Regions from separate parts of the Asticcacaulis aquihabitans genome, predicted to be linked through region 2. Evidence: riboswitches for the same ligand, from Rfam matches in the RefSeq annotation. Region 2 holds a riboswitch; the other holds the start of a gene.
The links. A riboswitch is a leader RNA that binds a small molecule or an ion and turns the genes downstream of it on or off. The one in region 2 is predicted to bind S-adenosylmethionine.
Positions count from the first base shown of each region.

Region 1 (11,310 bases), on a different contig from region 2:
AAAGAGGCTATCCTCGTTTATTTCGTGGCCGTTATCGCCGCGCTCGCCTTGCTTGAACGCGTGCTGCCGACTTTAAACCGATCGCTAGATTTGAACCTGGAGCTGTGGCACCGGCCTGTCAGCCTGCTGTGCATCGTCACCGTCGGCGTTATCGTCAGCTCCCTCGCGAGCGCCATTGTGCCCGCCTTGATCATCTCGAAGCCGTACGGATTGTCGAGATCTCTTACGTCGAATGCCCATACCGAGTTCGACAGCCCAAGCAAGTGGACGAGCTGGGTCACGGCGCAGATGGCGCTCGTCATCGTGCTGATAATTGCGTCTCAAACAATGTCGCGCCAATGGAGCTTCGCGACGGAGGGCGCCCTCAATTTTTCCGGCGACAATGTCATTATGGTCAGGCTGGGTGAGTTGCCTGTCGATGATCGCAAATTTCGGGCGGCGCTGTTACAAATGCCTGGCGTTGAAGCCGTTGCGGAATCCTTCGGTACTCCCACGACAGATTTTGTAAGGCCGGGGTGGATCAATCGGCCGGGACGTCCGCTTGTCTCTTTGACACGCAATTCGGTTCATCCGGACTTTTTCAAGGTGTACGGGGTAAACCTGGTGGCGGGACGAAACCTGTCTGGAACCTACCTGACCCCCGAGGAGCCGCGGGAAGTTCTGATCAACCTGGCGGCGGTGAGAGCGTTAGGGTTTGCAAACCCTCAGGCCGCACTGGGTCACGACATCCAGTACGAGACAGATAGAACAAAAATGCGCTCGACAATCGTGGGGGTCGTCCCGGATCTTCGGTTTTCGACGCTTTACGAACCCATCGAGCCCATGCTGTTCGATAATTTCGCCAAATATTTCATTCAGTTGAATATAAGACTTCGCGCATTTGACAGCGTCAGGACGGAAGGGCTCATAGATCAAGCCTGGCTGGCGAGCGATCCAAGCGCCGGCCCCATCGACCGCCGACGATATACGGATTATCTCCTCCAGCAATACCACGACTTACGCCAGCAAATGCGTGTGTTCTATCTGGTGTCCGCAGTCGCCATTGTCCTCTCAGCCTTGGGACTGACGGGCGTATCCATTTTCCTGAAACGTAATCAAGTGCGAGAAATTGCGGTCTATCGAGCGCTGGGGGCGAACGCGTCCGACATCTTTTTAAGCAGACTACTGCCTTTTTGGCGACCGCTGGTGATATCAAACCTTATTGCCTGGCCCGTGGCATGGCTCGTCCTGCGAACCTGGCTAGGATCATTCGCCGATCACGTCCCCCTCACCTTTACAAGCTTTGTTGTTGCCAGCGCCGTTGCGACCCTGTCTGCGGTCCTCACACTCGCCGCGCACTCCTTCTATTCCTCACGGCAACGTTTCGGCACAACGGCGCTCAGACACAAATAACCTGCGCTTGGTGGTATTATGTTGCTCCTGATTATCGCCTGGATCAGCCGCGCGACGCACCGGGTTCGGTCTGTTGCTTCACCCAATCACCGATACCCAACTGAACCGGCACTTCGTCCAACACCTTATTGAGCTCTGTGTTCTTTGCCGACATGCAGCCGCGATCATGCTGAAGGACAGTCTTTGTGCCATCAGCCTTGGTCCAGGTAATCACATAGTGTTGCGCATCTGTACGTCTTTGCTCACATTGCGTGTCGGCCGTTATTCCATCCGCCGGCCGAAATGTGGCAAGGGCTTTAGCCGCAGCATCATATGCCTTTCCACCCGCCTCGCGTTCTTTTGGCCCCACGACAGCGGTGTGGCGCTCTCCCATATAGGCGACATGTCCAGCGGGGGTGACTTCGAGCGAATATACCGGGCAGAAGCCAAAACAGGGGCCGACTGAATATGAGATTGTTTCCTTTTGTGGCCCGGCTCCGCCGGGCGCCAGCGGGTTCATGGTCGTGCATCCGCCAAGCGTCAGTAAAACGACGCCGATCCCCACCGCACAGGTGAAATTGGCCACCCGGTTCGTCACATTTTGCATATCGTCTCTCATAAACATTTTGGCTTAGTCCAGACCGATCGATCTAAACAGCCTGTGAGTGTGCCTGCGCATTGTGGTTATATCGGGTTCGTAAAGTGAACCTCGCATGAATGGTCCGACGCGCTATCATTATCTTGGCGCGCGCACGGTCTTAACTGCGTCCGGCCTACACATCGATCCACTGTAAGAAAATTTATATCTTATACCTTGTTGGCCTTGAGCAAATTGCTGGGCTGGGCTATACCGATTTTTGCATCAAGAGTTGGGCTCAGCCCAACGCCAACCTGCCCTCCCAGGCAAGGTGGCAGCCTTCTGGCGATGCGGCCGATCGTCGGCAACGAAATGGGATCTACAATTGCCTCCCTTTCGAGACCTTGAAGCTTAAGGCTTGAAGCATGAATGCGCCCACCGTCTTTCACGCAGCTGATGATAATTTCGACAGCGAATTTCCCGGCTGCGTGCTGACTCATTGTTTTTACCTGACGACAGACACCCAAGCGGATATTGCGGCAGAAGCTCTAATGGCAATCAGCCATATCGGCGCGAAGCTCGACGGGATGAACCTATCGCGCACAGGTGGCGCCCTACACCACAAACTACGGGTTAGGGGTATCAAGCCTAAAGAGGCGCGATCGCTGGTGGGACGCCTCGCCATGGTGCCTGGCGTTGCGTGTGCCACCGTGGAGCACCTGATATCTCCGGCCCCGCCTCCCTAGTCGGATGAGGTGTAAGGGCGCCTTCCCTAATTCTAAGGGCCTCCCCGGCTATCTCTTTTGAAGATGCGCCACAAAGCCGCCGCGTGCGCGCATATTCAAGGTGATTGATTGATCAGGCGTCACCGGCTTAGACTGGCGATTATAGGCATCGGGCTTGTCTTGATCATCGCCAAGTCCAACCAATTGCCAGGGGCCTTTTTGCAGGAAACTCAGTTTCACCGTCAGGTCACGTGCTTCACCATTATTGATGGCCGCAATGTACCAGTCGTTGCCGCGACGGCGGGCCATCACAACGGCCTTGCCCGGCTCGCTGCCCTCCAAAACTAGCGTCTGATCCCAAATGGCGGGCACAGCTTTTAACACGTCCAGACCCGGGTTGGCCAAATAGGTCGCGGGATGCCCGCCCATAGACAGATAGGGCGAGGTAAAAATGACCATCTGGGCCAATTCATGCGCCCAGCTATTTCCTTGAAGTTCCTTGGGCTCAAACACGGTCGGCGTATAGTCACCAGGGCCTACGACATAGCGCGTAAAAGGCAGGATCGTGTCGTGTTCCGGCGGCAGCTTGCGGTTATAGCGCGTGATATGCCATTCATGCCCGCGCACCCCCTCACGGGTCAAAACATTGGGCCATGTCCGCTCTGTGCCAGACGGTTTGGCGGCACCATGAAAATCTACCATCAAATGATCAGCCGCAGCCTCTTTGGCAGTGGCAATATACCAGTTGGTCCATTCCCTGTTGGCACCTTGTGGGAAATCGACCTTGACGCCCACAACACCGATATCAGCAAAACGACGAAACAAGGCTTGCCGCGCAGCAGGCGTCGCCACGTCATTACTGTGAATCCAAACCCAAATACCAACCCCGTGCGCGCGGGCATAGGTGGCTGTATCGGCGAGAGACTGCCAAGGCTGCTGCCATTTCGCCCAGCCCTCATCGATCAGGTAATATTCGAAACCAAGTTGATGCGTCCAATCAACCCATTGCTTTTGATCGCTTTCCAGCGGGTCACCAATAGCCAGCCACTGCCACGACGAACGCCCTGGACGTATCCATTTTGCCTCTGCCAACGCTTTTGACGGTGGCGGGTTAAGGTTCTGGACCAGGGTTGAATTCACAAGCTGCGTCAAGTCGCGCGCAATGATGGTGACACGCCACGGCTGAACGACGGCCTCGTTCGTATGCCAACCGTCAGGATCGGCATAGAGACGCGTAACGAGCATACCGTCATGTAAATGGATGGAACTGTCGCCATAGTCGACAACGGCGGCCTCACTCAGCGTGACCCAAAGCCCATTGACCTTGGCTGTCAGGGGCAGGCCATAGTTTTTGTCCCCCATCTTGTCCAACGTCGTCTCAGCGTAGACATTCTCATAATCGGAAAAGAATTCTGTCGCCCATAGCCGTGGATTACCACCGGCCAGCTTCCAACCCGACTGGTCGGCGTCTATACGGCGTTCGGATAAGGCCGGGAGTCTAAGCCGCACGGCAACACCATCATTTGCCACGTGGACATCTGCCTCTATCGTCTCGCCATTCGATGCCACAGAAATGGTTGCCGTATTCGCCTTGTTACTCGCCCAGGCCTTGCCACCAAAGATGGGGTAACGGTCATCTATTTTGCCGCGGCGAAACGACTTGATAGACACCGCCTTGCCCAAGTCGTGCCCGTTCGTACGCAGGCCTATAGGTGAAGGTTCCAGAACGGGCTTGCCATCGGCCGTGACACGGTAGGTTAAGATACCGCCATCGTCATCAACCGTGGCTGCAACCTTACCGTCTGGGCTCATGACCTTGACCTGTCGCGCCTGCGCTGCAGACGCCATCAGAACCAAGGAGATCAACCCCGCACATAGGGGCAGGATACAGGAGGCTGAAATTTTCATAACCAATCACACTTTTTCGAACGGATATTTTTGATTCAAATTATCATACATATTGCACATATGATGCGCGATAAATTTCTTCACTTTTAGAGATACCCCGGCATTTTAACGACTGGCAACCAAGACGCAGGGTGTATGGCCAGCCGTGTTCTATCACCGCTCTGCCTTGCAGCCGGAGAGCGCTCACTAAAGCTGGCCATGCCGGGCTATCGCTTAAATTTCAAGGTTACAGGCTTTCCCGTATAGACGACGGTCTTCGAAGCTACGCCCACTTCGCCCGCGGTTGCCTGGCCAGGTTTGGCGATCACGACATTCAGTGTGCGGGCGGTCACGAGCCCCGGATAGGTGCCTTTACGCGCACCGATTGACAAGGTTTGCGCCTTGTCATTCCAGACAAGATCGTAGGTCGCATACTGGCCCTTTTCGTACTTATAGGTCTCGTTATCATCCTCATAGAGGGTGAACTTGGCATCAGCCCCGGGATATACGCGTATTTCATATGGGGCGTTGGGCTTTTCGGTCGCGTATTGCTGCACAGGTCCCATGGGAATAATCGATCCGGCCCGTACATATAGCGGGATGATATCCAGCGGTGCTTCGCGGACAACAGTCTGTCCGCCGTCCAGCCGGGTATTGGTGTAAAAATCATACCATCCCGCCCCTTTCGGGAGATAGGTCGCAACCTTGAGGTCGATGCCCTTGTAAGCGGCTGCCAAGGCGTGGAGCTGGCTGGGCGTGCGCCAGGCGAGTCGCAAGCTGCGTTCAGCCGTTCCTTGGAAATACTCGATCTTCACCGAAACCTTCTCACCCTTTTTCAGCGTGATCTTTGCACTCTTGTACCGTTTGGGACCATTGTTCCAGTCTTCTACGATCTTCTCCCCCTTGACGAACAGGCGAAAGCCGTCGTCGCCCTGCAGACCAAGCTCATATTCCCCGTCTTCAGGGGCAATGAGATCACCCTCCCAACGCGCGGAGAAGTGCTCAACACCGTCAAGCCCGGCCGGCGGTTGCGCCAGCGGCGGCCCAGGCCATTTCAGGTCGATGGTCGCGTCCACCGTTTTCCCTTTGGCGGTTTCGAAGTTTTCGCCTGCGAAATATTGGCCGTCCAGCCCTGCCCGCCCGGCATCGTTAGTCAAGAACTGAGCCGGTATGGTTTCGGCCGGCGGGTTTTGAACATGGTACATGGGCCGAGTAACCGGATGCACCAGCATAGACGACCCGAACATGAATGCGTCATTGATGGCATAGGTCGCCTTATCCGCCGGGAAATCCATGGGAATGGCACGCATCAGTGTGTAGCCGTCAGACGTAATTTTCCAACTTAGGCTGTAGATATACGGCAGCAGGCGGTAGCGCAGGTTGATGCTCTTCACCAAAGAGCCGTACATTTCCGGGTCTATATCTTTGAAAATATAGGGCTCACGCTCAATGCTGGTTCCATGGACCCGGAAAATGGGATTGAAAGCGCCGAACTGAAACCAGCGGGCGAAGAGTTCGCGATAGGCCGGGTTTTGCTCGCCGCCAGGATATTCCGTTACGAAGAACCCGCCTGTATCCTGTGACCAATAGGGATTGCCGGTAATTGTCACATTGACGCCACCGTTGATTTGCTCGCCGAACGTCTTCCAATTCGCGAAAATATCACCCGACCAGGACGCGGCGCCTGTGCGTTGTGCCCCCGCCCAGGCCGAACGCGTCAGGGTAAACACGCGCTTGTCACTGGTGGCGCGCTGACCGTCATAAGTGCCTTGCGTCGTCATCAGGGTATAGGGATTGAGGTACCGGGAAAAATCACCAAGCGCGTTGGTACCAAGACTCTTTATGTCACGAATATTGTCATTGGGGTCCCAAGCGGCGGTGCCAACTTCTACTTCGGTGCCATCCATCCACAGCGCATCAACGCCCTTATCAAGCAGACCTTTCTTGATATATTTGAAATAGATTTGCCGGCCGAGCGGGCTGTAGGCGTCATAAACCCGGGCCTTTTTTGAAATCCAGTGCAGCGGTTCAAAGCGCAGATTGTGAGCGTCGAGTTCCTTGCCAAGCTCCGTATCGTTCCCGACGGACGGCCAGATTGAAATCATCAGTTTCAAATGCTCGTCGTGCAGCGTCTTGGTCATGGCCTCCGGATCGGGATACCGCGCCTTATTCCAGATCATGCCACTCCACGTACCGTCGGTGTCGCTGCCCCAGTATTGCCAATCCTGCACGATGTAATCGAGCGGAAACTGCTTCTCGCGGAACGTGCGGGCGACCTCAAGAAGGCGCGCCTGAGTCTTGTAGCGTTCCTTGCTCATGAACAAGCCAAACGCCTGTTTGGGGTACATCGGCGCCTCGCCCGTCAGGTGGCGATATGATTTCACCACCTCATCGATGCTTCGCCCGCCCATGAAGTAATAGTCGACGCCGCCCGGTGCGCTTTCGGCCCATAGGGTCGCGCCGTTGGCGTCATCCTTGAACGTCATCTTGGAATAGGTGTCCCAGAGAATGCCGTATGTCTCTGACGAGACCATGACTGGGATCACAATACCCGTATTTGTTTGGGCTAGCAGGATGTCCTTGTTGCGGCGGTTGAGCTCGCCCTCATCAATGAAACCGAACCCGAATATGCCTTCATCGGGCTTCAGGGTGAAGGTATTTTGCGCCTCATAGGTCGGCGCGCCAGAGATGTCGACCTGCTTCAGCGTTTCCGGTGTCTTCGCGCGCTCGCGCGTATAGACCTTGCCCGCAGCATCCTTGAAGGTCAGGGCGCCCGAGCTTTTATCGACGACGATGGTAAGCTTTGCCGAGACGATACTCAGCTCAAGCGGCGTTTCTTTAATATCAAAAGCAACGGGCTGGGGTTTATCGACTATAACGATACTCGGTGCTGTCCAATAATTTTTACCCAGGTTCGCATTTACGCGCACCGTCTCAGGGCCATAAAAAATGATGTTCTTGGTGATGCCATCGTGTGAAATCTGCACACCGTCTTCCAGGCGTACAAACGACATGCCGGTGGTCTCTGGCGGCGCCTGTACCTGCATAAGGTGACCGTTGGCATCCAGGCCATTGGGAGCCACGGCCGCTGCGATGCCGGGCACGAGCCCAATGACGGACAGGCACGTTGTTAATAGAAGTGTTTTCAATTGCAGATTTTTCATCCGGCATTGCCCCTTTTTATGGCACGCCTACATCTATCATACACACCCCAGGCGGGCGCTACTGACACGATAAAACGCATATACAGATTTAACGTGCGCAGATGTTGATGCACGCGCAGCCAGAAACATGCATTTTATTTTAGGCGAGATCCTGTTTGTTTCCCGTAACTAAACCATTTTATTGAAAAACCGCAATAAAAAGCCGGCATCAATTATCAAAGTCTTGCAAAAGCTACATTGGCCTTTGTAAACTATTACCGACGTCAATCTATCTATCCCGCTAAAGAAGTCAATTGTGATGAAAGTTATTTCTATTAGGGCAAGCCTCTGCCACCGCAGGCTTGCGTTCGACGGACTTTCAGCCCGGACAACCTGCCACCAGGAATGCGATAGTTGAGGCGATCAAAGTGGCGAGCGCCGTTATGCCCAGTCACACGAATATGAGCGTCGTAAATTTGTTATTTACCAAAACGATTTGGAAACCATTCAGGTTTTAGGTTAAGTTGTCCCCCATCGCGGCGGGGATTCGCCATCGATTTTTTACTTCGGTTAGTGCAGGACGGCGGCCGGCACTCACGGAATTAGGTTTGGTTTGTAAGCTTATGACCGCATCGCACGCAAATCCGGCGCTTTTGACGCGCCGTTCGACCCTCGGGCTGCTCTTGGCCGGCCTGGCCGGCAACGCGGTTGCCCCGCAACTCGTCAAAACGGTCGAAGTCGCCGCCACCGCAGCGGCACCCGCTATAAAAAAGCTGGCCGCGCCAACGCAGTCGTGGCCGTCGCTTGATGCCCTGGGTCAAGCCATGGTGGACAAGAAGCTGACGCCAGGCTTGTCGCTGAGCGTCATGCATGCGGGCGCCCTTCTCTATTCCAAGGGTTTCGGCCTGGCCAATGTCGACAGCAGCACCGCCGTCACGCCACAAACCGAATTCCGCATCGCCTCGATCACCAAGCAGTTCACCGCCGCGTCCATCCTGCTTCTGGCGGAGGACGGCCTGCTGACGCTCGATGACCCGCTGTTGAAATTCATGCCGGAATTCCCGCGCGCCGCCGACATCACCCTTCGCCAACTCCTCAGCCATACCTCCGGCATGGGCGACTATATCAACGGCCAGTCGATGGACGTCCTGACCCAGGCTCAGACACGCGACTACACGACCGACGAACTGGTCAAGATCATCAGCGCCCGCCAACCGCTTTACCGCGCACAGCCCGGCGCAACCTGGCTGTACAGCAACAGCGCCTTCACCATACTCGGCATCGTCGTTGAAAAGCTGTCGGGTATGGCGTTCGCCGATTTTGCCTTCAAACGTTTGTTTACGCCGGCCGGGCTGACGCAGACCAGCATCGACAAGACCTGCACCGTCGCATCGGTTTGCAATGGCTATCGCCCGAACTATAAGGCGCCGACCAAGTTCGATACCGTCCTGCCCGTGTCGGCCAGCTTCGCCGGAGGTGCGGGCGCAATCCGATCGACGACGGAAGATCTGTCGCTCTGGCACCACGCCCTTCTGGAGGGCAAGGTGCTTAAACCGCAAAGCCTGCGCGCCATGCTGACACCGACCCTGCTGAAAAACGGTACGCCGGCCTATGAGCGGCGCGGCAACGACCCAATGGAATACGGATTGGGCCAGGGTCTCGGCTCGATGAACAATCTCAAACTGGCTTCACATGGCGGCCGCATCAACGGGTTTACGGGCCATCTGCGCAGCTTCACCGACCAAAAGCTTACCGTCGCCATCCTGTATAATAGCGACGGTGGCGGCGCGCCCGGTTTTGCCGCAGCTCAAAAAGGCCTGAAAACCGAAGCCAGCCGCCTGGGCCTGGAATATCTGGGTCTCAGCAAGGGCTAAGCTCGCCCAATCCGCATCTCCGCGGCATTTTGCCCGCTGTACACGCCGTAATTGCATAGTTTAAATGACGGCGATGCATCTTCGGTGCCGGCAAGTTCCGTATCTTCTTTTTATACGGCGCCATGGCAGACTGGATGCTGTTCAAGGAGCACAGACATGGCCGACATCACCTACCATATTTTCGACAACAATACCGGCGAGGAAATCTACCTGTCGAACGACTTCCGTTTCCTGGATACGCCTCAGCCTGAACACCATATCAACGATGAAAACATGCGCGATCGCTTCGGTGGTCCGGCCATCGTAAATCGTGTTGAAACTGCCGCCGATGGCTCGATAAACCTGTATGTCGACGGCAGCGAAGAACGCGTTAACAGCGACAATCAGGACGGCGATCAGGCCTACCGCCGCTCATAGCCGCACATATCAGCGAGCCTATGCGGGCACCCGCGTCTCCGCAAATCCCAGAGTGCCGACCTGACTCAGTCAGATCGGCACTCTACGTCTTTGATGCACTTTTATGAGATACGCGGACTTTGGTCAGCGCGACAGAGTCACACGCCAGATAACATTGCCGACGTCATCGGCGACCAACAGAGCCCCCTTGCCATCAATCGCCACACCTACAGGGCGGCCTTGCGCCTTTCCGTCCTTCAAAAATCCGGTGAGGATATCTTCCGGAGCGGCAGACGGCATTCCCCCCGAAAAGGGTACGAAAATAACCGAATATCCGCTCGGCGGATTGCGATTCCACGATCCATGCTGACCGACAAACGCCCCATCGGCATACTTCGCCGGCAACAGATTGCCGGTGTTGAAGGTCAGGCCAAGTGAAGCTGTATGCGGCCCCAGAGCATAGTCGGGCTTAATAGCGCTGGCGACCTTTTGGGGGTTCTGCGGCTTCACACGCACATCAACAGTCTGGCCGTAATAGCTGTATGGCCAGCCATAAAAGGCGCCATCCTTTACTGAGGTCATGTAGTCGGGCACGAGGTCGCTACCTATCTCATCGCGCTCGTTGACGACAGTCCACAAGGCGCCGGACTGTGGCTGCCATGCCATACCATTGGGATTGCGCAGACCGGAGGCGAATATCCGCTTCTGGCCGGTCGCTAGATCAACTTCCAGAATATTCGCCCGTTCTGTCTCGGCGGGGATACCGTTTTCCGCGACATTGCTATTCGACCCGACCGTAACATACAGCTTCTGGCCATCTGGGCTGGCAATGATATTCTTGGTCCAGTGGTGATTGATTGTGCCGGCCGGCAGGTCGACAACCTTGGTGGCCGACGCGGTGATCTGAGTATCGCCACTGTGGTAAGGAAACTTCACGACCGCATCGGTATTGGCGATATAGAGCTGATCCCCAATGAGGGCCATGCCAAACGGCGAATTCAAACCGTTCAGCAAAACAGTCTGCAATTCGGCCTTGCCATCCCCGTCAGCATCGCGAAGCAGCAAAATCTTATTTGGACTCTGCGGCCCTGCGCCCGCCTTCTTCATGATGGCCTTCATGAAAAACCCCTTGATGCCTTTCGCATCATCGGGCTTTGGCGGCGCATTGGTTTCGGCAACGAGTACATCGCCATTCGGCAGGACGTATATCCATCGCGGGTGATCAAGGCCGCGGGCAAAAGCGTCAACGGACAGGCCCGGCGCAGCGACGGGCTTGCCGCCGTCAGGCCAGCCTACTGCATCGGCAACCTTTACCGTCGGAAGAAGCGTTTTGTTGG
Region 1 covers NZ_JAVGWM010000005.1:218,203-229,512, reverse strand. Annotated here, with positions in the region: gene RCJ00_RS18855 (ABC transporter permease) at 1-1,392, shown strand, start outside; gene RCJ00_RS18850 (DUF6438 domain-containing protein) at 1,436-1,978, opposite strand; SAM-I-IV-variant riboswitch at 2,226-2,330, shown strand; gene RCJ00_RS18845 (hypothetical protein) at 2,374-2,694, shown strand; gene RCJ00_RS18840 (glycoside hydrolase family 97 protein) at 2,743-4,581, opposite strand; gene RCJ00_RS18835 (glycoside hydrolase family 31 protein) at 4,788-7,724, opposite strand; gene RCJ00_RS18830 (serine hydrolase domain-containing protein) at 8,327-9,577, shown strand; gene RCJ00_RS18825 (hypothetical protein) at 9,734-9,994, shown strand; gene RCJ00_RS18820 (PQQ-dependent sugar dehydrogenase) at 10,118-11,310, opposite strand, start outside.
Region 1: another riboswitch for S-adenosylmethionine. It lies ahead of RCJ00_RS18845 (hypothetical protein); the one in region 2 lies ahead of metX (homoserine O-succinyltransferase MetX).

Region 2 (11,310 bases):
CTCAGCATCGCTTCCCGCGACAGGCCATCGACCAAATGATGCCCGACCAGGGTGATTGCCTTGCACCCCAGTGTAGCAGAGTCGACAATGGCCTCTTTGATCATCGCCACCAGGGCCGGATGGTTGGCGGGATCGGAAAAATTCGGGGCCGTCGGCGCATATTGCGTCAGAACCAGCCCATTGGCATCGAGCAGCGCGCGTGCGCGGGCTGCATCCATCTTGTCGTCTTTGCGCCGTACTGGCCAGAATTCCACTTGGGTAAAGCCGGCCCGCGCCGCCAGTGCAAACCGGTCGGCGAAGGGGACTTCGGTGAACCAGGTATCCAGATTACAGGCAAAGGGGCGGAGCGCGATTTTACGATCGGGTACGGCGGCGGCGATGGGCGTCGCCGCCAGCCCGGCCATGGCAAAGGCTGCCCGGCGCGTCAAATGGGTCATAGAGTCCTCCTTGTTTGAAGGCACTCTATGACGGTCAGACGATTTGGGAAAGCCCGTGATCGAGCGCGGCGATCAGGTCGGCCGCATCTTCCAATCCAATCGACAATCGGACCAGTCCCTCGCTGATACCGGCGGTCGCCAGAGCTTCGGGCGACATGGCCGCGTGCGTCATCGAGGCCGGATGCACGATCAGGCTTTCTATCCCGCCGAGAGATTCCGCGAGTGAGAACAGGTCGATGTGGTCGAATAGCTGCTTCACGGCTTCCAACCCGCCTGCCAGCTCAAAGCTCATCATCGCACCGAAACCGGCCTGTTGGACCTTGGCCAATTCGTGTTGGGGATGGCTGGGCAGACCGGGATAATGGACAATCTTGATCTTGGGGTGGTTGTGCAAAAACTCAGCAATGCTTTGTGCCGACTGTTGCTGCTGGCGTATGCGAACGAACAGGGTGCGGACACCGCGCAGGGTCATGTAGCTATCGAACGGTGCGGCCGTGGCGCCGACGCAGTTGGCCCACCAGCGATAGGTGGTGACGTCTTCCGGGGTGGTGCAGACCAGGGCGCCGCCGATGACATCGGAATGGCCGTTGATATATTTGGTCGTCGAATGAACAACGAAATCCGCGCCGAATTTGATCGGGTTTTGGAGGGCAGGCGACAGGAAGGTGTTGTCGACCGCGACCTTCGCGCCGGCCTTGTGCCCCAGGTCGATCAGTTTTTTCAGGTCGATCAGGCGCATCAGCGGGTTAGACGGTGTTTCGAGCAGAAGGAGCGCTGTCGGTTCCGACAGGGCGGCCGTGACGGCTGCGTCGTCGCCCTGATCGACATAGACCAGATCGATCAGGCCTTGCTTGTGGCGGGCATTGAGCAGGCGTTGCGTGCCGCCGTAGCAATCGTGCGGAACGACAACCCGGCGATTGCCAGGCAGATCTTGCCACAGAAGGTCGAGCGCGGCCAGTCCGGATGCCACCATCACGGCCCCGACGCCGCCTTCCAGTTCGGCAATGACCTCGGCGATGATTTCGCGCGTCGGATTGCCTGAACGCGCATAGTCATAGGTACGCTTCTGGCCCAAGCCTTCGAAGGTGTAGTTGGTGGTCAGGTAGATTGGCGGCATCACGGCGCCATGCGCCTTGTCCGAATCGATGCCGATATTGATGACCTTTGTGCCGAGCTTGGCGGTCTTGAGATAGTCTTTTGACATGATCACTCTTTGAGAGATGTACGAACGATATCGGAAACGAGCTTGATTTCCTTAAGGAAAGCATCGTGTCCATAAAGTGAGGGAAATTCGATGAAAACGCTGTCGCGCAGTTGTTCGTGCAGCGCCTTCATGTCGTCATAGGGGACCAGACGGTCTGTCGGCACGGCGGCCAGGAAAACCTTGGCCTTGATCTTGGACGGATCGACCCGGTGACGGTCCAGGCTGTCAGACATGGAAATCCAGCGATTGACGTCGGTTGCCGAATAGGCGTCGCCACGTGCCCGCAAATATTGGCAGACGACATAATTGCCGCCGGCGGCTTCGGGCGCCGGACCGTCGAACCGCTCGGAAAATTCGGCGTCGGAGCGGTAGGTCGTCATGGCCAGTTGCCGGGCGAGCGATATGCCTTCGGCGGGCTTGCCATTGTCCTGACCGAACTTCAGCATCCGGCGTTGCAGGCCGCGAAACGCCGTGGCCATGGGGTGGGCGCGGTGGGCGGCGGATATGATGCACAGGCGTTCGACCGCGTCGGGGTAGAGTTCCGCAAAGGCCAGTCCGATCATGGCGCCGTAGGAGGCGCCGACGAAATTATAGATTTTATCAACATTGATTTCGTCGAGCAACAGCTTAACCAACCGTGCCTGATCGTGAGTGGTGATGGTATAGACCTTGGACGCGGGCAGGCGTGGGGCGAATTCGATGGACAGCACACGAAACCGGTTGAGATCGAGCGCTTCGCCGGGGCCCGCCACCCCTTCCCACCACCCGGGCGCGGTTTCGGTCGAATCTTCCTTGGCGAACAGTACGCGGCCGGCGGAAATCCCACCGGCCGCCACAACGACCGGCGCATCCTTCGGGCCGTACAGGCGCGCGACGACGTCCGTCTGCTCCAGCTTCATGCCGCTTTGAAGGCGGAAGTCGGCGGGCAAGGCGGCGGTGATGTCGGTGCCAATCAGATCGGGCGCGGCTGCGCGCGAGGGATCTAATGCCTGAGGTGTCAAGGTTGGGGCGTTCATGGTGTGTCCGGTCACGGGGGGTATAAAATCATCGCGACCAGCCGAGAGCAGACACTACGCCGCGCATCCGCACGGGACGAATCATCCTCTCATCTGTCAGGGAAATGCGCCCTGTAGGAGTTGGCACCATTCTGCGTTTGCAGCGGTTGCCCCAGCGTCGTCGGGCCTTTCCCTCGACTGGTCTCGATGAGTGTCTCGCTTATGCGGAAAAACCGCGGCGGCGTCAAGAGTGGGAATTGGGCGGGTTGGCGGGCACATATCTTGGCGCAGGCGTCAGCCCAGTTTGCGCTTCAAGGTGTCCATCACCGCATTGTCTTGCATCTGGGCGATATTGACGCGCATGAAACCGCCGGCGGTCTGGGACAGGCTGAAAGCATTGCCGGGCGCAAGCACCACTCGCTCCGTCAAGGCCTGACGTGCCAGTTCGGATGCATCGACGCCCGCCGGCAAGGCACACCAGACGAACATGCCAGCCTGTGGGACATGCCACGGCTGAATCCCGAGACTGGCTAAGGTTTTCAGTATGCGTGGACGTAGATGTGCCAACCGTTCGCGGACATCAGCCATGTGTTTGCGGTAATGGCCGCCGCTGAGCAGATGATACAGCACCTCCGCAGACAGCGGATCATGGCTGAAGGCGGTCGCTATTTTGAGATCGATCAGGGGCGCCAGCCAGTCGGCGCGGACAGCGATGAAGCCGCAGCGGATGGCCGCGGACAGCGTCTTTGAGAAGCTGCCGATATGGATCACCCGGTCAAGACCGTCGAAAGCTGCCAGACGGGGCGCCGGGTTGTGTTCGAAATCGGCGTAAATATCATCTTCGATGATCAGAAGGTCGTGCGCCTGGGCCAGTTTGAGCAGGCGATGGGCGGTGAGGGGCGATAAGGTGGCCCCGGTCGGATTATGCAGGGCCGTATTGGTGATGTAGAGGCGGGGCTTGTGGGCGATCAAAGCGTCGGCGAAGGCATTGAGGTCCGGGCCGTTGGGTGTGACGGGAACACCGACGACCGTGACGCGGTGGGCACGCAACTGTGCCAGAAAATTGAAATAGCACGGGTCGTCCACCAGAACGGTGTCGCCGGGCGTCAGTAAAAACCGGCACAGCAAGTCTATGGCCTGGGTGCCCGATCCTGTCAGCAGGATCTGTTGTGGGCCTGCTTCTATGCCGTGTTCCGATAAGCGGCGGGACAGGATCTGACGCAAGGGCGCATGTCCCATGGGCGTGGCATATTCGGTCAGGTTCACCCGTTCATCCCGTGCCAGGGTCCGCATAGCCCGGCGGATATCTGCGTCGGGCAGTCAGGATGACGGCAACCATCCGCAACCGGGTTTAAGGTAGTCGCCTTCGGTTTCCAGTGATTGCCGTGATATCCACAGGGGATCAACGTGAAGGTCTAGTTTCGGACCTATGGCGGCCAGGGTCATCGGCGGATGCGGCGTGGCGACGAAATAGCCGGAACCGCGCCGGGCGGAAATCACGCCTTCGGCCAGCAGGCGGTCATAGGCTTCGACTACGGTCGATTTGGACACCTTCTGCATCTCAGCCATGGCGCGGACGGAGGGCAGGCGCGCGCCTTGCGCCAATTGTTGACGCGTGATGCGGTCCCGGATTTGATCCATGACGTGGGTCGTTAATGTCGGCGCGATTGTCATAACTGTACTGCTTTCCATACCATGACAGTTTGGGTCAATTTTACTGAATCGTCTCTGTCGAGGCCAGCCCCTGTTTGGGCATAGAGCTGTTTGTTACGTATGGAGACAGTTATGGACACGAAAACGATCGGCTGGATCAACGGGGGACTGGGTATATTGGCGTTCAGCGGTTCCCTTCCGGCGACAAAGGTCGCGGTACAGGCCATGTCGCCCTATTTCCTGACCGGCGCTCGGGCCGTGATCGCGGCAGGGCTGGCGGCGGGGTGTCTGTGGGTATTCCGCGCCGCACGGCCTGCGGCGCGTGACATTCGCTCTCTGATTTGGGTCGCCTTGGGCGTGGTCGTAGGCTTTCCCTTGCTGTCGGCCATGGCTTTGCAACACATCAATTCGGTGCATTCCATCGTCTTTACCGGCTTACTGCCTATCTCAACGGCCGTCTGCGCCAGCCTGTTAGGTGAAAAGCATCCGCCGCGGCTGTTCTGGTTGTTTTCCGGACTGGGTGGTGCGTGTATTGTCATATACGCCCTGACGCAGGGCTTTTCAGTCTCGCCCATCGGCGACCTGCTCATGCTGGCTGCCATCGCCGTCTGCGGTTTCGGCTATGCCGAGGGGGCGCGGTTGTCACGTCGCCTTGGCGGCTGGCAGGTCATTTGCTGGGCCTTAGTGGTCGCCTTGCCGGTAATGTTGATCCTGGCTGTCATGACGCGTCCGGTGGATCTGTCGATTATTACGTGGCCGGCTTGGGTGAGTTTGGGCTATGTTTCAGTTTTTTCTATGCTTATCGGCTTTGTCTTCTGGTATCGTGGCCTCGCCATGGGCGGTATCGCCGCTGTGGGCCAGTTACAACTTATGCAGCCGTTCTTGGCGTTGATACTGGCTGCCTGCCTGCTGAAAGAACCGATCGGCGGTGCTGTGATCGCCGTGATGGCCGCCATTGTCGCCTGCGTGGCCGGCGCGCGGCGTTTTGCGACTTAAGAGCGCTAGTCGAACGTGATTCACGTTAGACTAAGGTAATTAAAACAAGGTATTATACATATTATCTGACCTGGTTGGGCGGCGATCTATGCCGCCTGCCGGGCAGGGCGCAGACGGCTCCATTCGGACAGGATTATACCGGCGCTGACCAAAATCAGGGCGACGACATGAAAGACGCGCAGGGGTTCGCGCAGGATCAGCACGGCCAGGAAGACCCCGAATATCGGTAGCAGATTGATAAACAAGCCAGCGCGATTGGCACCGATCAATTCTATTCCCGCGATATAGGTGGCCGAGGCGACAAGGGCGACCAGTATGGCGGCATAAAGCACGACGCCACATCCTGTTGCGTCGGGGGCGGTGAACGGGTGCGTTGCATAGCGCCAGGCCAGGAATGGTAGACACGTCAGGGCGGCGCCAGCGCAGGGTATGGCCAGCAGGCTTTGCCAGTGCAGAGGTGGTTTCCATTTGAGGCTGACCGTGTAGCCGCCGTAAACCAGGATGGCCAGTAGCATCATGGCGTCGCCGGCGTTCAGCTTGAGATGCAGTAACCGGTGAATATCGCCGTGCGTGGCGGTGATGACCACCCCAGTGACGGTCAGGACGAAGCCAATGAGTTGCGCTACCGTCGCGCGGGTTCGGAACAGGATGAAGTTGCCGAGAAAGATGATCAGCGGAATGCCCGCTTGCTCGATCATCACATTGACGGCCGCCGTCTGGGTGAGGGCGGAATAGAGCAGAATATTGAACAGGGCGAAGCCGGTGGCGCCGTAGCCCAGCAAAAGTGGCCAATGCGCCTTGATGACCGGCCAGTCGCGTTTCAACGGTTTCAGCGACAGGGTGACGATCACTATGGCCGCGATCCACCAGCGCAGGGTGGTGAGCAGGATAGGATCGACATGGCCGACGCCGATCTTGCCGGCGACGCTATTGCCCGCCCAGATCAAGCTGGTCAGGATAAGAAGGGCGTAGGCTTTGACGGGGGCACTAGAAGACATATCTGCTCTTAGCGTTCACCGAGGGGCCGATCAAGACAGGACGAGCCTGGTCGCAACTGTTCGTGGCAACTGATTTCCAACGAAACCACACCGAAGAATAACCAAGGATTTGAATGTTTTTTCTTGGCTCTAGCGGAAAAGTCTTATAGCGACCGTGCAAACTGCTCTCAAACAGGTGAATTATGTCTATCCTCGTCGTCAAGTTCGGTGGTTCGGTTCTCACGAGCGAAAGCGCGTTGCAACGCGCCGTGGCGGAGATTTACCGCTATGTCCGCGACGCACATAAGGTGATCGCCGTTGTTTCGGCCTTCAAGGGGCAGACCGACCAACTGCTGCGCCTGGCCGGCAGCTATACCCAGGCCTCCGTCTCGTCGGCGACCCCGCATCTGGTGGCGACCGGCGAAATGCGTGCGGCGACCTTGCTGGCCATGGCGGCGGAACGCTCCGGTATCGTGACGCGCTTCCGTTCGGCCTATGAAATCGGCCTGATTGCGGATGGCGAACACCTGAATGCCAATCCCATATCGATCAAGGCCGATGTTTTGACGCGCGATCTTGAAACCGTCGATCTCGTCGTCGTGCCGGGATATGTGGCCGAAAACGCCGCCGGTGAACCCGTGCTGCTCGGCCGTGGCGGTTCGGACCTGACGGCCGTCTATATCGCCAAGGCGCTGAACGACGCAGGCGTGAATGCCACCGCCCGTTTGATCAAGGACGTTGACGCCGTCTATGACGCCGATCCCGCGACGGTCGGCGATTCCGCCAGACCGTATGAAGGCCTGAGCTGGAACGAAGCGCTGAAGATCGCCTTCCCGGTCGTACAGGGTAAGGCCATGCGCTATGCCGCAGACAACGGTCTGACCGTCGAGGTTGCGGGTTTGGCCAAGGGCTACCAGACCGTGCTGGGCGGTCAGACGGCCTACCGCAAGACGCCTACCCTAAAGCGTCCGATCCGCATCGCCGTTATGGGCGCTGGCGGCGTGGGCTCAAAGTTCCTGGAACGGTGCCTGGAATGGAGCGATCTGATCGAGGTCGACCGCATTCTGGTCCGCGACGCCTCCAAACGCCGCGATCATCCGCTGGCCGCCAAGTTCACCTCCGACGCCCGCAACTTCGTGCGCAACGATGTCGATGTCTTCGTCGACATCGGCACCGGGGTTTCGCCGTCGGCCGAATTGCTGGAAGGCTTTCTCAAGGCAGGCGTCAGCGTCACCAGCGCCAATAAGCAGGCCGTCGCGGCCTCAGCGGACAAACTGCGCGCCGCCGCCAAGTCGTCCGGCGCCCTTCTGACCTATTCCGCCTCCGTCGGTGGTGGCGCCCCGATCATCGAGGCGTTGAAACGCGCCGCCGCGGCAGGGCTCAAAGTGACCTCGCTGGCCGGTGTACTGAATGGCACGTCGAACTTCGTGATCGACCAGGTCGAGTCGGGCAAGAGTTTCGACGCCGCCATGGACGAAGCGCGCCGGCTGGGCTTCGCCGAACCGGATTCGACGGCTGACCTGGACGGTACGGACGTTGGCGCCAAGCTGAAGCTGCTGCGGGAAATCGCCTTCCCCGGCCAATCGCCGAAGCATATTGAGGTCGGCCAGATCACCGAGGACTCGCTGGTCATCCCGCAGGGCAAGGGCCTGCGCTACGTGGCGCGCGCCTATCCGACGGCGGACGGCCTGCAAGGCTCCATGAAGCTCGAAGTGCTGGATGCCGATCATTATCTGGTTGGCGCGCGCGGCGAACAAAACCGCGCCATCATCGAGCTGGACACCGGCGACACCTGGTATGTCACGGGCAAGGGCGCGGGCGCGTGGCCGACTTCGGAATCGCTTCTGGCGGATACGCTTCAAATCGCACGCGAGATGCCGCTCAAGTGACCCCGAAAGCCTTCAACGCCTTTTGCGCCGGTTTGCCCCACGCCACGCACGTCGTGCAATGGGGCGGATCGGACGTCTGGAAGATCGGCGGTAAGGTCTTTGCCATCGCGTCAGGCGAAGATGGCCTGAAGGTCAGTTTCAAGGTGACTCCGATTGCTTTTGAAATTCTGGGCTATGCCGACGGCTGCCGGCCGGCGCCGTATCTGGCATCGCGCGGCATGAAGTGGATTCAGGCGTTTGATATTGCCGATTCTGAGCTAAAGGATCATGTGCGGGGATCATACGACCTTATCGCCGCCGCCTTGCCTAAAAAGACGAAAAGAGAGCTTGGGCTCCTGACATGAATTACAGACACGGCTTTCACGCCGGAAATTTTGCCGACTTGGCCAAACATGCGGCGGTACTCACGCTTTTGCGCCTGCTGCGCGATGGCGACCAGCGGCAGATGGTGATCGATACCCATGCCGGTGCGGGTTTTTACGACCTGTCCAATCCGGACTTTGCGCGGTCCCGTGAGGCGGAGGCGGGCATCAAGTATCTGATGAGCCGCGATGTGCCCGATAGCCTGAAGCCATTGGCCGACTACGTTCGCGCCAAGAACGCCAAGGCCGGATTCAGGGACCGCATCGGCATCTATCCAGGCTCGCCGGTCCTGATCCTCGATCACCAGCGCCCGAACGATCAGTATGTTGGCTGCGAACTGCGCGATGATGACTATCGTCTGCTATATGACCGTATCGAGCCGCGCGGCCAGGCCATAAAGGCGGATGGCTACAAGATCGCGTTACAGGTGATGGATACCCCGAATGCCCTTTTGTACCTGATCGATCCGCCTTTCGAAAAGGCAGACGATTACGCCCGCATTACCTCCACCTTGCGCGATGTCCTGACCTTGCGACCCGATGCGCGGGCGCTGATCTGGCTGCCGTTGAAGGACCTTGAAACCTTCGACGCCTGGTTGCGGCATATGGAGCGTGAAATCGGCGAGATGACGGAAATTCTCGTCGCCGAATTGCGCCTGCGGCCCCTATGGAACCCGATGACGATGAACGGGTGCGCCTTGGTCGCGGTCAATGCGCCTGAGGCCTTTACGCCGTTATTGACAGCGATATCCGAAGACGTGGTCAGAACCTTCGGCGAAGAGGGGGCTGTGGCCAAGGTCCGCATTTTGTGATGACTCGCCTCATTGGAGACTTGCACTTTTCGTGTTATGCTGCGGCGCAATATGGATTGTTCGCCACTGCAGCCACACAGAGGATACCATGCTCACCATGACCGACCCTGAACCAACCAAGTTCGCCACTGTACCGACCCCCGAAGAGATGAAGGCCGCGTCCGAGAAGGTCATGAATTTCTGGGTTGGCGCCCTGTCGCCGATGTGGGTGCCTTTCTGGGCCGCTTCCAGCTTCGGGCTGAGTGCCTGGGCCATGACCCAGAGCCTCGGCAAGAGCGAGGGGCTGATGAAGGAAATCCCCGAAATGGCGAAAATGGCCCCGAAATGGCCGGGGTTCATGGGCGTTTGGGGCGCCCTTACGCCTTCGCAAAGTCTCGACAAGACCGTCGATGCCGTAAAGCCTGTCGTCGAAGCCGCTGATGCGGCCGTTGTTGATATGGTCACGTCCACGGCAAAAGCCGCAGAAAAGGTGGTTGATGAGGCCTCGGGCGCGGTGGTCCAGGCGGTAGACGCTGCACCTGAGCCCAAGGTGGTGTTCGATCCAGTGGTCGAAGCACCCGTTGCCATTCAGCCTGCGGCCGTCGAAGCACCGGCGGTGCTGAAAGAAGCCGCCAAGGCGGCGCCAAAGCCCGCTACCCCGAAAGCAACGCCCAAGCCGATCGCTAAGGCCGTATCTGCGGTAAAGCCCAAGCGGCCTTAAGGCCTAAGCAATCTTAAGGCCTGTCGTTCCGTACGGGACGAATATCAAAAACGATAGGGCGATGGTCCGATCCATCGAACGGCCCGGCGTGACGGCGGCTGAGCGTGAGGTCGCGGCTCGCCAGGCCGTTGTCGATGGTAATACGCAATATGCCGGGCAAAAAGGTCGGCCACGTGCCGCGAAACGCCGGGGTTATATGTAAGCCTGTGCGCTTGGCCAGGTCCTGCAACTGAACGGCACAGGGGGACGAGTTGAAGTCTCCGACCATGACAAAGCGCTCATTCATCATGGGGGTAATCGTGTGCGCCAGGCGATCGAATTGACGCGGTTGGTCTTGTGCGCCCGTATAGGGCCATGGCCGCGTCAGGTGGGCGACAGCCAGGGTCAGGGGGCCGTCAGGCGTCTTCACCTTGACCGTCATGAGCGCGAAGCCCGTGGGATAATTCTGCTGATCCGACAGGGGATACCGGGACGCGACGACCATGTCGTAGCGGGTCGCTATATAGGGACGGCTGGCTTTGAGGCCCTCCACCAACTGGTCGCGGTAGTGCTGGTTCGCCTCGACAACGGCGACCACGTCGGGATTCTGTGTTTCCACCCACGGCAACAGCTTTTCCGGGGTCGTGTTACGGATAAGCAGGTTGGCGAACATCATCCGCACGGCGGGTCGCGATGGATCGGCACCCCCTTGCACCGGATGCCCCTGCGGCCAGATAGAGGCAATCAGGAGTGCCGCCGCCAGCGTGGCAATGCCCGCCGCACCTTTTTGGCGCACAAGCCAAAGCACCGCGGCCAGAAGGCATACGCCGCTAGTGATCGGGACGCTGAAAATATCGATGAGATAGAGTTGTGGCCTGTGCGGGTTCATCAGGCATATTATGGCCACACCTATTGCTGCCAGCGCGGCCGCCAGGCAAAGGGCGCCAAAAAGGAGTTTGAGCAGGCGCATGCGGCTATCCAAATCGTATTGACAAAAACGGTGTTCGCACCGCACTTGGTTAACAGGGTAGAGGAACCCGGCTATGGGGGGCAAGGACGTGTTCGCGAAAAGCCAGGCTGATATCGACCAAATCTACGACTCTGTTGAGACCGTCAAGCGGTTGTCGGACCGCATTATCGGTATTGGGCCAATCAACATCATCGGCCTTGACGGGATCCTGGCGCTTTTGCCGATCCCCGGCCTGTCCACGGTCTATTCCGTTGGCGCGGGTCTGATTCTGTTGGTTCAGGGCATACGGGCACGCGTCACGCCGCTGACTCTGATCCTCAGCCTGCTCATTCTGGC
Region 2 covers NZ_JAVGWM010000006.1:149,703-161,012, reverse strand. Annotated here, with positions in the region: gene RCJ00_RS19780 (TIM barrel protein) at 1-437, opposite strand, end outside; gene metB (cystathionine gamma-synthase) at 472-1,641, opposite strand; gene metX (homoserine O-succinyltransferase MetX) at 1,644-2,657, opposite strand; SAM riboswitch class I at 2,744-2,850, opposite strand; gene RCJ00_RS19765 (aminotransferase-like domain-containing protein) at 2,931-3,929, opposite strand; gene RCJ00_RS19760 (GntR family transcriptional regulator) at 3,957-4,310, opposite strand; gene RCJ00_RS19755 (DMT family transporter) at 4,422-5,285, shown strand; gene RCJ00_RS19750 (DMT family transporter) at 5,372-6,283, opposite strand; gene RCJ00_RS19745 (amino acid kinase family protein) at 6,466-8,151, shown strand; gene RCJ00_RS19740 (MmcQ/YjbR family DNA-binding protein) at 8,148-8,495, shown strand; gene rlmJ (23S rRNA (adenine(2030)-N(6))-methyltransferase RlmJ) at 8,492-9,325, shown strand; gene RCJ00_RS19730 (hypothetical protein) at 9,423-10,025, shown strand; gene RCJ00_RS19725 (endonuclease/exonuclease/phosphatase family protein) at 10,039-10,974, opposite strand; gene RCJ00_RS19720 (DUF4112 domain-containing protein) at 11,048-11,310, shown strand, end outside.